One region of the Streptomyces sp. L500 genome, then DNA from elsewhere that is predicted to be linked to it. Evidence: riboswitches for the same ligand, from Rfam matches in the RefSeq annotation. Region 1 holds a riboswitch; each other region holds the start of a gene.

Region 1 (3,199 bases):
GCCCGAACGGCGGCGAGTTCCCGGGCGCGCTCCACGTCCCCCCGGGCCACCGCGTCCACCAACGCCCCGCACGCCTCCCAGGTCTCCAGCGGCCGGACCACGGGCCCCGGGGCGTACACCCAGGCGATCTTGCGGCGCAGCTGGGTCAGGAGCCCGGCGATCGAGGGGCTGCCGGACGCCTGGGCGAGGGTCTCGTCGAACCAGTCGCCGAGCTGGCGCAGTTCGCCGCAGCGGCCCGCGCGGGCCCGCTCCTGGCCGAGTCTGACCAGGCCCCGCAATACCTTGAGGTGGGCCTCGGAGCGGCGCTGCGCGGCCTTGGCGGCACCCAGCGGCTCCAGCAGGGCGCGGATGTCGAGGAGGTCGGCGGCCTCGCGCTCGGTGGGTTCGGCGACACAGGCGCCGGCGTGCCGACGGGTGGTCACGAAACCCTCGGAGGCCAGGGTGCGCAGCGCCTCGCGCACAGGCACCCGTGAGACGCCGTAGCGGCGGGCGAGGATTTCCTCGATGAGCCGGCTTCCCGGCGGGAAAGCGCCGGAGACGATGTCGTCGCGGATGGCGGTGCACACCGCGTGCGTGGAAATGCGACGGCTCCTCTCGCGCGGCCCTTCGCCGTCGCCGCTCACGTACGGCCCCGCATGGGTCTACCTCCGCCTCATGCCTCAATCACCGTGAAGCACGGCCGACTGACGTCCGTTCGGCGACTCTATGGCAATCCCGGGCGTTTTCCGATGGCGCCGCCGCTTCATGGATATTTTTTGGCCAACACGAAGGCCCCGGCCGGGGGCCGGGGCCTTTCGCACGTCGTCGCGCGTCGTCGTTACAGGTTGACGCCGTGCGCGGCCATGTAGGCGATCGGGTCGATGTCCGAGCCGTAGGTGGGGGCCGTGCGGGCCTCGAAGTGGAGGTGCGGGCCGGTGACGTTGCCGGTGGCGCCGGAGAGGCCGATCTGCTGGCCCGGGGTGACCGTCTGGCCGACGGAGACGTCGATGGAGGACAGGTGGCCGTACTGGGTGTACGTGCCGTCGGCCATCTTGATGACGACGTTGTTGCCGTAGGCGCCGCCCCAGCCGGCCTCGACGATGGTGCCCATGCCGACGGCGTGGACGGAGGTGCCGGTCTCGGCGTGCATGTCGATGCCGGTGTGGCTGCCGGAGGACCACAGGCCGCTGGAGGCCTTGTAGGCGGTGGAGACGTAGGAGCCGTCGATCGGGCTCACGAAGGTGCCGAGGCGCTTGCGCTCCTCGTCGCGGGCGGCCTTCTCCTTGGCGGCGCGCTCCTCCTCGACCTTGCGCTGGGCCTCTTCGTAGCGCTGCTTGGCCTGGACGGCCTTCTGCTTGGCGCTCTCCTCGGCCTGGAGGCGGGCGGCGGCCTCGTCGGCGGCGCTGCGCTGGGACTCGGCCTGGGCGTCGACGTGCTCGGCCATGACGTCGCCCATGACGACGGCCTGGGTCAGGCCGGTGTCCTCGGGGCGCTGCGTGTCGTCGGAGGCGGCGAAGGCCGGGGCGGCGACACCGGCGACGACGCCGGCGGCCGTGAGAGTGGCTATGCCCGCCACGTTCGCGCTGACGCGCGCGGCGCGGCTCGGACGACGGTGCTTCCCGGTGGCACGGGTGAACGCCATGTCGCGGCTGTTTCCTTTCCTTCCCTCTCGCCTACCGGGTTAGCTGACGGGTTCGGAGCAGGAAGGTCTCCTACGGATCCCTCGTGAGAGGGGCCCGATTCACCCCAGGGACGTTTGGGTCCCCGGCTCCCCTCGGCTGGTGCTCCGGGGACTCGGCGATGGCTGCCCGGGGCCGCGGTCGCGGCTCCGATCGGCGGGCTGCCGGGCCTGACGCTAATCGGCGTCAGATTCGAACAGCAAACAGAAGTGGGCTTTTATGACGTACGCCACACGACCAACACCCAACCTCCGCCTGAAAGCGGACATAAGCGAGGCGCATGGGTCACAACGGACCCATGCGCCGAAGGGGTCCCGGCGCGGCGTCGCCTGCCGCGCCGGGGTGGTGAGTCGCCGTCAGGCGGGGATGACCGTCACCGGGCCGATGCCCAGGGCCTTGACGGGCTCGGCGATCTCGGCGGCGTCGCCGACGAGGACGGTGACGAGGCGGTCGGCCGGGAAGGCGCTCACGACGGCCGCCGTGGCCTCCACCGTGCCGGTCTCCGCGAGGCGTTCGTACAGCCGCGCCTGGAAGTCGTCCGGCAGGTACTGCTCGACCTGGTCGGCGAAGGTCGCGGCGACGGCCGCGGCCGTCTCGTACTTCAGCGGCGCGACACCGACGAGGTTCTGCACGGCGACGTCGCGCTCGGCGTCCGTCAGGCCCTCCGCGGCGAGGGTGCGCAGCACGGTCCACAGGTCCGCCAGCGCGGGGCCGGTGTTGGGGGTGTCCACGGAGCCGCTGATGGCGAGCATGGCCGTGCCCGTCCCGTCGGGGGCGGAGAGCAGCACCTGGCCGAAGGAGCGCACGCCGTAGGTGTAGCCCTTCTCCTCGCGCAGGACGCGGTCCAGGCGGGAGGTGAGGGTGCCGCCGAGGCAGTAGGTGCCGAGGATCTGGGCGGGCCAGGCGCTCGCGTGCCGGTCGGGGCCGGTGCGGCCGATGAGCAGCTGCGTCTGCACGGCGCCGGGCCGGTCCACGATCACGACGCGGCCGGTGTCGTCGGCGGTGACGGCCGGCACGGGCAGCGGCTCGGCCGCGGTGCCGGTCCAGGCGCCGAGGGACTCCGCCAGCGTCCGGTCGAGGTCGATGCCGGTGAAGTCGCCGACGATCGCCACGGTGGTGGTGGCGGGGCGGACATGGGCCTCGTAGAAGGCCCGGACGGCCGCGGCGTCGATGCGCTCGACGGTCTCCTGCGCGCCCTGGCGGGGGCGGGACATCCGGGAGCCGGCCGGGAAGAGCTCGGCGGCCAGCGCCATGGCCGCCCGGCGGGCGGGGTTGGCCAGCTCGTGCGGGATCTCGTCCAGGCGGTTGTCGACCAGGCGCTCGATCTCGCCGTCCGGGAAGGCCGGGGCGCGCAGGGCGTCGGCGAGCAGGCCCATGGCCTTGCCCAGCCGGGAGGCCGGGACCTCCAGGGAGAGCCGGACGCCGGGGTGGTCGGCGTGCGCGTCGAGGGTGGCGCCGCAGCGCTCCAGCTCGGCGGTGAACTCCTCGGCGCTGAGCTTGTCGGTGCCCTCGGAGAAGGCGCGCGCCATGATCGTGGCGAC
Region 2 (3,199 bases), on a different contig from region 1:
CTTCAGGACCTTCTTGAGGGTGTGGTAGACCTCGGTGCCCCAGCGCAGGGCCTCGGAGAAGGACTCCGCGCCGATCGGCGCGATCATGAACTCCTGGATGTCCACGTTGGAGTCGGCGTGCGAGCCGCCGTTCAGGATGTTCATCATCGGAACGGGCAGCAGGTGCGCGTTCGGGCCGCCGAGGTAGCGGAAGAGCGGCAGGTCGGACGCCTCGGAGGCGGCGTGCGCGACGGCCAGGGAGACGCCGAGGATGGCGTTGGCGCCCAGGGAGCCCTTGTTCTCGGTGGCGTCCAGGTCGAACATGGCCTGGTCGATCAGGCGCTGCTCGGTGGCGTCGTAGCCGACGAGCTCCGGGCCGATCTGCTCGATGACGGCGAGGACGGCCTTCTCGACGCCCTTGCCGAGGTAGCGCTTGGGGTCGCCGTCGCGAAGCTCGATGGCCTCGAAGGCGCCGGTGGAGGCGCCGGACGGTACGGCGGCACGGCCCGTGGAGCCGTCGTCGAGGCCGACCTCGACCTCGACCGTGGGGTTGCCTCGCGAGTCGAGGATCTCGCGAGCTACGACGACGTCGATGGACGGCACGAGGGTCTCCTTCGTGGGTGTCTGGAGTTCTGCACCACGAGCCTAACGGGCCCCGGAGCGTGCGCCCGCCCTTGCCCTGTCACCCGGGCCGAAAATTGGCACAAACGCCGAGATCCCCGGACGAATCGTCGGTGTGTTCGCTCAACGAGGACGGGAAATCCGCCGGCAGAACGAGCGGAGCCCCGCTCCGATGCGGCTCGGGGGGAAGTCGCATCGGAACGGGGCGGTCGCTCGGCCGGCCGGGGTCGTCACCGGCCCCGGCCGGCCCTCGCTCAGCGCAGGTGGAGCTGCTGGCCCGGGAAGATCACGTCCGCGTCGGGGACGATCTTCTTGTTGAGCTCGTGGAGCTTCTGCCAGCCGCCCTGGACCTTCTGGGACACGGCGATGGTCGCGAGGGTGTCGCCGGCCTTCACCTGGTACTCGCCGTCGCCCTTCTGGACGGTCCGCGGGGCGGTCTGCTTCGGCGCCGGGGCCTCGTCGTCGGAGTCGTCCGACTGCTGGACCGCCTTGCTGCTGTGCTGCTGCGGCGCGGCCTGGCGCTTGCTGCGGTCGGCGTGGGACTGGGCCTTGCCGTAGGCGCCGGAGGCGGACTTCGTGGACTTCTTCGCGACGTAACCGCCGTCGGAGTCGTCCGTGTCGACGTTCGCCTTGGCGCCGCCACTGGTCAGGCCGCCCGCGCCGGCGCAGCCCCAGGCACCCGGGCCCTGCATGGCGAGCAGGCGCTCGGCGGTGGCGATCTGCTGGGACTTGGTGGCCAGGTCGGCGCGCGGGGCGTACTGCCCGCCACCGGCGGCCTTCCAGGAGGACTGCGAGAACTGCAGGCCGCCGTAGTAGCCGTTGCCGGTGTTGATGTGCCAGTTACCGCTGGACTCGCATTCGGCGACCTTGTCCCACGTGGAGACGGAGGCGGCGTTGGCGGAGGTCGCGACCATCAGAGGGGCTGCGACAGCCGCGCCGGTGACGCCGGCGAGCGTGACGATGCGGACGGCCTTGGACGGACGACGGTGCTTGCCCTTGGACATGAGTCGGTTTCCTCACCGACGCCTACGAGGTGAGCTGTCGGGTTCGGGCTGTGAGTTCGCCCGGCCCGGTGCGCTTTCGCGTTCCGGGCTTCACCCCTAGCCGTTCCGCTCCTTCAGCCATGTGGCCTTGGGACCGTTCCGGCGACCTACCTTGGTTCCCCCGCTCCTGCCTACGGCGCTTGCGCGACGACTCCCCCGGCCGCCGGCAGGATTCGGCGTGCGGCCGTGGTGCTCGCGGTGGCGAGCGGTGACGACGGTAATCACAGGCGGCCGACGGGTTCAAACCCCACTTTTCAGCCACCAGCGGCCCGAGTTACCCCCGGAAACCTGACGTTTCCGCAGGTGAGAGGCCATTCGAGCAAATCGGATTCGAGGCATCCGACGCTCCGTCAACGAGACCCATGTCTCACTTTCGACTGGAACGGACATTCGCCTCGAACCGGAGCGCTACTTACGGATGTCAAGCTTCTGACCAGGGCGGATAAGGTCCGGATCAGAGCCGACCAGTTTCTCGTTCTTCTGATACAGCGTCTGCCAGCCTCCGGTGACCGAGTGTTGCTCGGCGATCTCTGACAGGTTGTCACCGGGCCGCACGGTGTAGTCGTTGGCGGCCGGCAGCTCCGCCCGGCTCTCGCCGCCCCGGGAGGGCCGCTGAGCATCGCCGGAAGGTGACGGGTCGGCACGGTGACGGCCCGTTCCGGCAGTCGCCCCGGTGTCGCCGGGAAGCGGTGAACCGGAAGGCGAGGTTCCTGTTCCCGGGGTGTCCGGGGGCGTGTTCGCCGGGGTGTTCGAAGGGGTGCCGACCGGGGCGGTGGGGATGGCGGTCGGATCGGCCGACGCGCCGGGGCTCGTACCCGTCGTCGGCTGTCCCGACGGGTCCTTGCGGTGCTTGCCGCCGGCCGTGTCCGGGGACGGGCTCGTGGAAGCGGAGGGGGTGCCGGAGGAGCCCGTCGTGGGCGAACCGGACGAGGAGGGCGCGGGCTTGGGCGACCCGGAGGCGGCGTCGGACGGCGCGGGCGACGTGCGCTCGGAAGCGGGCTGGTTGCCGCGCCCGGGCGTACGGGGACGGCTCTGCTCCGGCGCGGCGGAGGACGACCCGTCGCCCGGGTCCACCTCGGGCGCCTTGTCGTCGCCCCGGTCCGCCTCGCCGGCCAGGCCCGAACTCACCGCGCAGGTCCGCCAGGTGTCGGCGCCCTCCGCCTTGAGGATCCGCTCGGCCACGGCTATCTGCTGGGACCGGCTGGCCAGGTCGGGGCGCGGCGCGTACGCGATGCCGCCGTACTGCTCCCACATCTGCTGGGTGAGCTGGAGGCCGCCGTGGAGGCCGTTGCCGTTGTTGGCGCTCCACATCCCTCCGCTCTCGCACTGGGCGACCTTGTCCCAGGTACCCGCGTCGGCGGCGACGGCGGAGCCGGTCGCCAGCAGCGGCAGGGCCGCGCTGGAGGCCGTCACCCCCGCCGCGACCACGATGGCGGGTATCTGACGGGGACGGCGATGTCTACCGGATCCTGAGAGCATGGGCGGGCCTCTCGCGTAGGCGGCTTTCGATTGGTCGCAGACCATAGCGAGGGCTTCCGCGAGTCACAAGCCGATGT
Region 3 (3,199 bases), on a different contig from region 1:
CGGGCGTCCTCCCACGCCCCCCTCGCGTCCCCGAACGGCTCACCCCCGTTCGCCCGCCCGCGCGCCGGACGCGAGGGTGGGACGGAGCAAGGGACGTCGGCCGGTCAGGAGAACACACGGTGGGGAAGCGAGACGGGCCGCCGCCCGGACCGGATCCGCTCTGCGAGCCGTTCCCCGGGTGGGCGCCGGTCGTTCTCGCCCGCTGCCTCCCCGCCGCCGTGATCACCGGCGGCGTCGTCTTCGACGTCCTCACGCCCCCCAAGTACTCCTCCGCCCCCTTCTTCGTCTCCGCGCCCCTCGTCGCCGCCTCGCTCCTCTCCCTGCCCGCCACCCTGCTGGCGGCGGTGGCGGCCCTGGCGGCGATCGTCACCCTCTCCCTCGCACGGCAGGCGCCGGAGGTGGGCGAGTCGGTGACCGAGGTCGTCACCGTCGTGACCGTCGGCGCGCTCGCCGTCGGCATCAACCGCGTCGTATGCCGCGGCAACCGCCGGCTGGCGTCGGTGCGGAGCGTCGCGGAGGCCGCCCAGCGGGCCGTGCTGCCCACGCCCCCGGCCCGGATCGGCGGGCTCCGGGTGGCCGCGCGCTATGTCGCCGCACAGGCCGACGCCCGGATCGGCGGCGATCTCTACGCGGTCCAGGACACCCCTTACGGCGTCCGCGTCATCGTCGGCGACGTACGGGGCAAGGGGCTCGGCGCGGTGGAGGCCGTCGCGATCCTGATCGGCGCGTTCCGGGAGGCGGCGGAGCAGGAGCGCACGCTGGAGGGGCTGGCGGCGCGGCTGGAGCGCGCGCTGCAGCGGGAGGGCGCGCGGCGCGCGAACGTCGATCAGGCCGAGGGGTTCACCACCGCCGTCCTGGCCGAGGTCCCACCGGGCGCGGGCGCCCTGCGCATCGTCAACCGCGGTCATCCGCCCCCGCTCCTCCTCCATTCCGACGGCACCGTCGGCGACACCCACCCCCGGGCGCCCGCCCTGCCGCTGGGGATGGGGGACCTGGGCGTGTGGCCGGACCGGGTGGAGCAGTGGGAGTTCCCGGTGGGGTCGACGCTGCTGCTGTTCACCGACGGGGTCACCGAGGCCAGGGACGCGACCGGGACGTTCTACGACCCCCGGCCGCGGCTGCGCGGCAAGCAGTTCCGCAGCCCCGAGGCCCTGCTGGACTCCCTCACGGCGGACGTGGCCCGGCACGCGGGCGGGCGCACGGACGACGACATGGCCCTGCTCGCCATCCGGCGGATCGACGGCCGGCTCCGTACCGCGCCCATCACCCACAAACGCCCCCAGGTCACCGGCCGTACCGTGCGCCTGCGATCTCCTCAGGTCCATAACGACTGACGAACGGTCAGAAGTAAGCGCCTTATAAAGTGCCCCAACGCGCCTGCCCGCTTCACCCTTTCGGCTTGGAATCCAGCCGCCCTGTCTATTAACGTTCGATAACGCAGCGCGGTCGTTGCCACCGCCGCAAGGGCGGTGCCGTGCGCCTTCGCCGAATCCCGTGGGTGGAACCGGGGAACCATCATTTGGGGTGAATCGGGCCCGTACGCCGGCCTGTAGGAGACCTTCCTTCTCCGAACCCGTCAGCTAACCCGGTAGGCGAGCAGGAAGGAAAGGAGTCGCCCCAGTGGCGTCCAACAGGTCCGACAGCTCCGAGCTCGACGGCAGTTCGTACGACCCTCCGTTCGTTCCCGCCTACATCCCCCCTTACGAACCGGAAGCGGCCCCCGGGGCATTCGCCGCCCCCGCGCAGTCGTCGGCCACGGGCGAGTGGGCCCCCGGCGAGGACCACCCGGCGGCGCCCGTCCGCGGCAGACACCGCGTCGTCAAGCCGCGCGGCGGCACGATGGCCCGGAGCGGCGCGGTCCTCGGCGCCGGAATGATCGCGGCGGTCGGCGCGGGCGGCATGGCCAGCGCCCAGGACCGTCCGCAGGCTCCCATATCCATGCCGGACCTGGCCCAGAGCATTCCGGTCGTCGGCTCGCTCATGGCCGACGGCCACGGGCAGGGCGCGCGGCAGACCGCCGAGGCACAGCAGGCCCCCGTCGAGACGGTACGCACCGTGCGCGACACCGTCGACGCCGGTGAGGTGCTGCGGGCCCGCATCCTCCAGCAGGCCGAGCACCAGCAGATCGCCGCCGAGGCCGAGGCGCAGGCGCGCGTGGCGCAGGCCGCGGCGGAGCAACACCGCAAGGCGGCGGCGGAGAAGGCCGCGGCGGAGCGCGAGGCGGCCGAGCGCCAGGCGGCGGACGCGAAGGCGGCGACGTACGAGGCCGCGCAGCGGGCGGCGCGGGAGGCGGCCGGCGGGGGCGAGGATACGGCCGGGTCGGCGGCGGCCGGGTCGGCGACGGACGGTTCGGCCGGTGTTCAGGAGCGGCACGCGACGGGCTCGTCAGGTGGCGCGGAACGTTCCGCCCACCGCGCGGCCGGCGGGACCTTCACCCTCCCCGTGGCCTCGTACACCCTCACCGCCGGCTTCGGCCAGGCGGGAAACATGTGGTCCGCGAACCACACCGGCGAGGACTTCGCCGCCCCCACGGGCACCCCGGTGAAGGCGGTCGGCGGGGGCACCGTCACCCAGGCGGGGTGGGCGGGCGCGTACGGCTACCGCGTCGTGCTGACGCTCGACGACGGTACCGAGGTCTGGTACTGCCACCTGTCGTCGATGGTGGTCACGTCCGGCAAGGTCGGCACGGGCACGGTCATCGGCCGGGTCGGCGCGACCGGCAACGTCACCGGCCCCCACCTCCACCTGGAGGTCCGGCCGGGCGGCGGCGCGCCGGTGGACCCGCTGTCGTGGCTGCGCGGCAGGGGCCTGGAGCCGTAACGAGGGGAGCCGCCGGTCGGCAAGCCGGGCAGGGCAATCAGGTCATAGCGCCCCCAGAACCACCCGATATCGGATATCCCGGGAATGTTCTGCGAGCGATCGGGAAATCAGATGACGTGACGACCACCGCGACGATCACCACGTCCGTGCCCGCCCGCCTGGACCGGCTGCCCTGGTCCCGGTGGCATTGGACCGTGGTGATCGGCCTCGGCACCGTCTGGGTCCTGGACGGCCTGGAGGTCACGGTCGTCGGCAATATCGCCGGCCGGCTCTCCGAGCAGGGCAGCGGTCTGCCGATCACCTCCGGCGGGGTGACGGGAGTGGCGGCCGCGCTCTATGTGGCGGGCGCCTGTTCCGGTGCGCTCTTCTTCGGCCGGCT
Region 4 (3,199 bases), on a different contig from region 1:
TGTACGGGGTCGTCCTCAACGTCGCCGACGGCCCCGGCGACCGCCCCGACCCCGCCTTCCACGCGGCGGCCGCACGGCTGCGCGCCGCGGGCGTCCGGCTGCTGGGCTACGTCGACACCGGCTACGGCCACCGCCGCACCGGCGCCGTGGTCGCCGACATCCGCCGCCACCGCCGGTGGTACGACGTGGACGGCGTCTTCCTCGACCAGGTCCCGGCGCACGACACCCCGCTGCCCCACTACCGCCGCGTGGTGCTGGCCGCCCGGGTGCTCGGCGCCCGTACGGCCGTCCTTAACCCCGGCGCCCACCCCGAGCCCGGGTACGCCTCGCTCGCCGACCTCCTGGTCACCTTCGAGGGCACGTGGGAGGACTACCGACGCGCCCGGATCCCGGAGTGGACCACCGGCCATCCACCGGAGCGGTTCTGCCACCTCGTGTACGGCGTGCCCGAGGAGCGCACGGCGGGCGTGGCGCGGCTCGCCGCCCGGCGCGGTGCCGCGGTGCACTGCGCGGTGCCGGGCACGGGGGCCAACCCCTGGCGCTCGGTGCCCCGGGCGGCCGCCGGCCTCGCGGCGGGGGGCGCGATATGAACGCGCGTGGGGGTATGGGGAGTTGGCGTGGCGGGAGCGCTCGGCGCGTCCGGGCTGGGCTGTGCGCCGCGCTGCTGCTGGTCCTGGCGGCCTGCTCCGCGTCGCCCGCCGACGACGACGGGCCGGACCGGGACGACGAGGGCGTCACGGCGGCCCCCCGCGCCTCGGGTTCCCCTCGCGCCTCGGGCAAGCCGGAGGCCACCGGCACTCCGGACGCCTCGGCCTCGCCCGGGAGTTCGGCCACGGGTTCGGCGCCGGGGTCGGCCGGGGCCCGTTGGCAGCCGAAGCCGGGCACCGGCTGGCAGTGGCAGCTGGACGGAAAGGCCGACACCTCGGTGGACGCCCCCGTCTACGACATCGACGGATTCGAGAATTCGGCCGAAACCGTGGCCCAATTGCATTCCCGCGGCCGGAAGGTGATCTGCTACATCAATGCCGGCGCCTGGGAGGACTTCCGGCCCGACCAGGGGAAATTCCCCAAGACCCTGCTCGGCAACAAGAACAAGGGGTGGAAGGGCGAGAAATGGTTCGACATCCGCCGCCTCGACACCCTGCGGCCGCTCATGGCGGCCCGGATGGACATGTGCCGGCAGAAGGGGTTCGACGCCGTCGAACCGGATCTGACCGAGGGATTCCGCAATACCACCGGCTTTCCGCTGACGGCCGATCACCAGCTCGCCTTCAACCGGATGCTGGCGGATCTCGCCCATGAGCGGGGCATGGCCATCGGGCTGAAGAACGACCTGGACCAGATCCCGCAGCTGGTGAACGTCTTCGACTTCGCGGTGAACGAACAGTGCGCGCAGTACGACGAGTGCGAGAAGCTCAGCCCCTTTGTGAAGAGTGACAAAGCGGTCTTTCATGTCGAATACGAACTGCAGCCGGGGGAGTTCTGTGCCACGGCGCGGCGGCTCGGGCTGAGCTCGATGCAGAAGAAGCTGGAGCTGGACGCCTGGCGCCGGCCCTGCTGAACGTGCCTCCCGGAATTACTCGTTCCATGCTGCAAGTACCCGCGGTCACAGGGGTTTAGGGCCAGTTCGGCGGGGGCGCACGGCGCGCGGTTCCGGGTCTGCTCCCGAAGTGAAGAAGTTCACAGATGGCCGCCCGGGTGCCGGATTTTAATGATTCATGGTGCAGGATCTCTCACCGAACACAAGATCCCGTCACCCTGGCGGGCCACCCGGGCGGACGCCGAGTCCTGCCGCCGCCCCGGGTGCGGCATCGAATTGATGAATCGGCAGGAGCGGGAGACCCAAGCGGTACGGATCACGAAGTCGGTGGTCCTTGGGGTGAAGCCGGGAAATCCGGCCGGGCAACTTCGCAGCCCGAACCCGACAGGTCATCTTTCGTAGGCGGATGTCGAAGGGCTTCGGCATGTCTGCTATGCCTCGCATTCCCGCGCTCATATCCCGGGCCGGCACCGCCTCGGCCGTCACCGCCGCCACGCTGGCGGCGTCGGTGCTCGTCCCCGGCCTCGCCTCCCAGGCGTCCGCGGCCACCCCCGGTGAGCAGGCTCTGAGGGTCGCCGCCGCCAAGGCGGGCTCCCCCTACCAGTACGGCGCCGCCGGCCCGAACCGGTTCGACTGCTCGGGCCTGACCCAGTACTCGTTCAAGAAGGTCGGCAAGAACCTGCCGCGCGTGGCCGCCGACCAGTACAACCGCACCCGGCACATCTCCGGCGGCTCCCGCCAGGTCGGCGACCTGGTGTTCTTCCACTCGGGCAGCAACGTCTACCACGTGGGGATCTACGCGGGTAGCAACAAGATCTGGCACGCCCCCAAGCCCGGCGCCACGGTCCGCCTGGAGAAGATCTGGACCGGCAGCGTCTGGTACGGACGCGTCAACTAGGCTCCTTGATCGGGCGGTCCGGAACCCGGGCCGTCCGACATCCGTGTTCGCGCACGGGGGTGCCGCTTCCGGGCGCGGGAGGGAGCGACGATGAGCGATGTCACCGGCGGAACCGGCGTCACCGGCGGAACCGCCCCCACTGGCCCCACCAGTCCCACCGGCCTCACCGGTCCGGAGGTCCGTACGGACCGGGGCACCGTACGGGGCCGTACCGAGGACGGCCTCGCCGTCTTCCGGGGGATCCCCTACGCTCAGCCGCCCGTGGGCGAGCTGCGCTTCATGGCCCCCCGTCCGGCCCGCCCCTGGGACGGCGTGCGGGACGCGGGGGAGTTCGGCCCGCCGCCCCCGCAGTCCGGCCCGATCCCCGCGACCCGCACGACCGCCGGCGACGACTGGCTCACCCTGAACGTCTGGTCACCGGACCCCGGCGGCTCCGGACTGCCCGTCCTGGTGTGGATCCTCGGCGGCGGCTACGTCTCCGGCCACGCGGGCGACCCGCTCTACGACGCCGGGCTCCTGGCCCGGCAGGGCGGCCTCGTCGTGATCACCCTCAACTACCGGGTGGGCGCCGAGGCCTCCGCCCAGCTCGAGGGCGCCCCCGCCAACCGGGGCCTGCTCGACCTGATCGCGGCCCTGGAGTGGGTCCAGGAGAACATCGCCGGCTTCGGCGGCGACCCCGCGCGCGTCACCGTCGCCGGCCAGTCCTCCGGCGCCGGCTCGGTCGCCACCCTGCTGGCCGTCCCCCGCGCCGCCGGTCTCTT

The links. A riboswitch is a leader RNA that binds a small molecule or an ion and turns the genes downstream of it on or off. The one in region 1 is predicted to bind cyclic di-AMP.
Region 2: linked by a shared signal. The riboswitch ahead of ACX9I7_RS30000 (transglycosylase family protein) and the one ahead of ACX9I7_RS22640 (M23 family metallopeptidase) in region 1 are both predicted to bind cyclic di-AMP.
Region 3: linked by a shared signal. The riboswitch ahead of ACX9I7_RS31795 (M23 family metallopeptidase) and the one ahead of ACX9I7_RS22640 (M23 family metallopeptidase) in region 1 are both predicted to bind cyclic di-AMP.
Region 4: linked by a shared signal. The riboswitch ahead of ACX9I7_RS09450 (C40 family peptidase) and the one ahead of ACX9I7_RS22640 (M23 family metallopeptidase) in region 1 are both predicted to bind cyclic di-AMP.

Annotation. Positions count from the first base shown of each region.
Region 1 is NZ_JBTOLC010000027.1:25,836-29,034, forward strand. Features, by position in the region: gene ACX9I7_RS22635 (GntR family transcriptional regulator) at 1-566, opposite strand, end outside; gene ACX9I7_RS22640 (M23 family metallopeptidase) at 818-1,621, opposite strand; cyclic di-AMP (ydaO/yuaA leader) riboswitch at 1,635-1,789, opposite strand; gene ACX9I7_RS22645 (M16 family metallopeptidase) at 2,015-3,199, opposite strand, start outside.
Region 2 is NZ_JBTOLC010000060.1:12,161-15,359, reverse strand. Features, by position in the region: gene eno (phosphopyruvate hydratase) at 1-582, opposite strand, end outside; gene ACX9I7_RS30000 (transglycosylase family protein) at 855-1,604, opposite strand; cyclic di-AMP (ydaO/yuaA leader) riboswitch at 1,609-1,792, opposite strand; gene ACX9I7_RS29995 (transglycosylase family protein) at 2,052-3,071, opposite strand.
Region 3 is NZ_JBTOLC010000078.1:5,255-8,453, forward strand. Features, by position in the region: gene ACX9I7_RS31790 (PP2C family protein-serine/threonine phosphatase) at 120-1,334, shown strand; cyclic di-AMP (ydaO/yuaA leader) riboswitch at 1,474-1,610, shown strand; gene ACX9I7_RS31795 (M23 family metallopeptidase) at 1,621-2,820, shown strand; gene ACX9I7_RS31800 (MFS transporter) at 2,910-3,199, shown strand, end outside.
Region 4 is NZ_JBTOLC010000006.1:177,759-180,957, reverse strand. Features, by position in the region: gene ACX9I7_RS09460 (spherulation-specific family 4 protein) at 1-590, shown strand, start outside; gene ACX9I7_RS09455 (endo alpha-1,4 polygalactosaminidase) at 605-1,561, shown strand; cyclic di-AMP (ydaO/yuaA leader) riboswitch at 1,808-1,960, shown strand; gene ACX9I7_RS09450 (C40 family peptidase) at 1,965-2,438, shown strand; gene ACX9I7_RS09445 (carboxylesterase/lipase family protein) at 2,529-3,199, shown strand, end outside.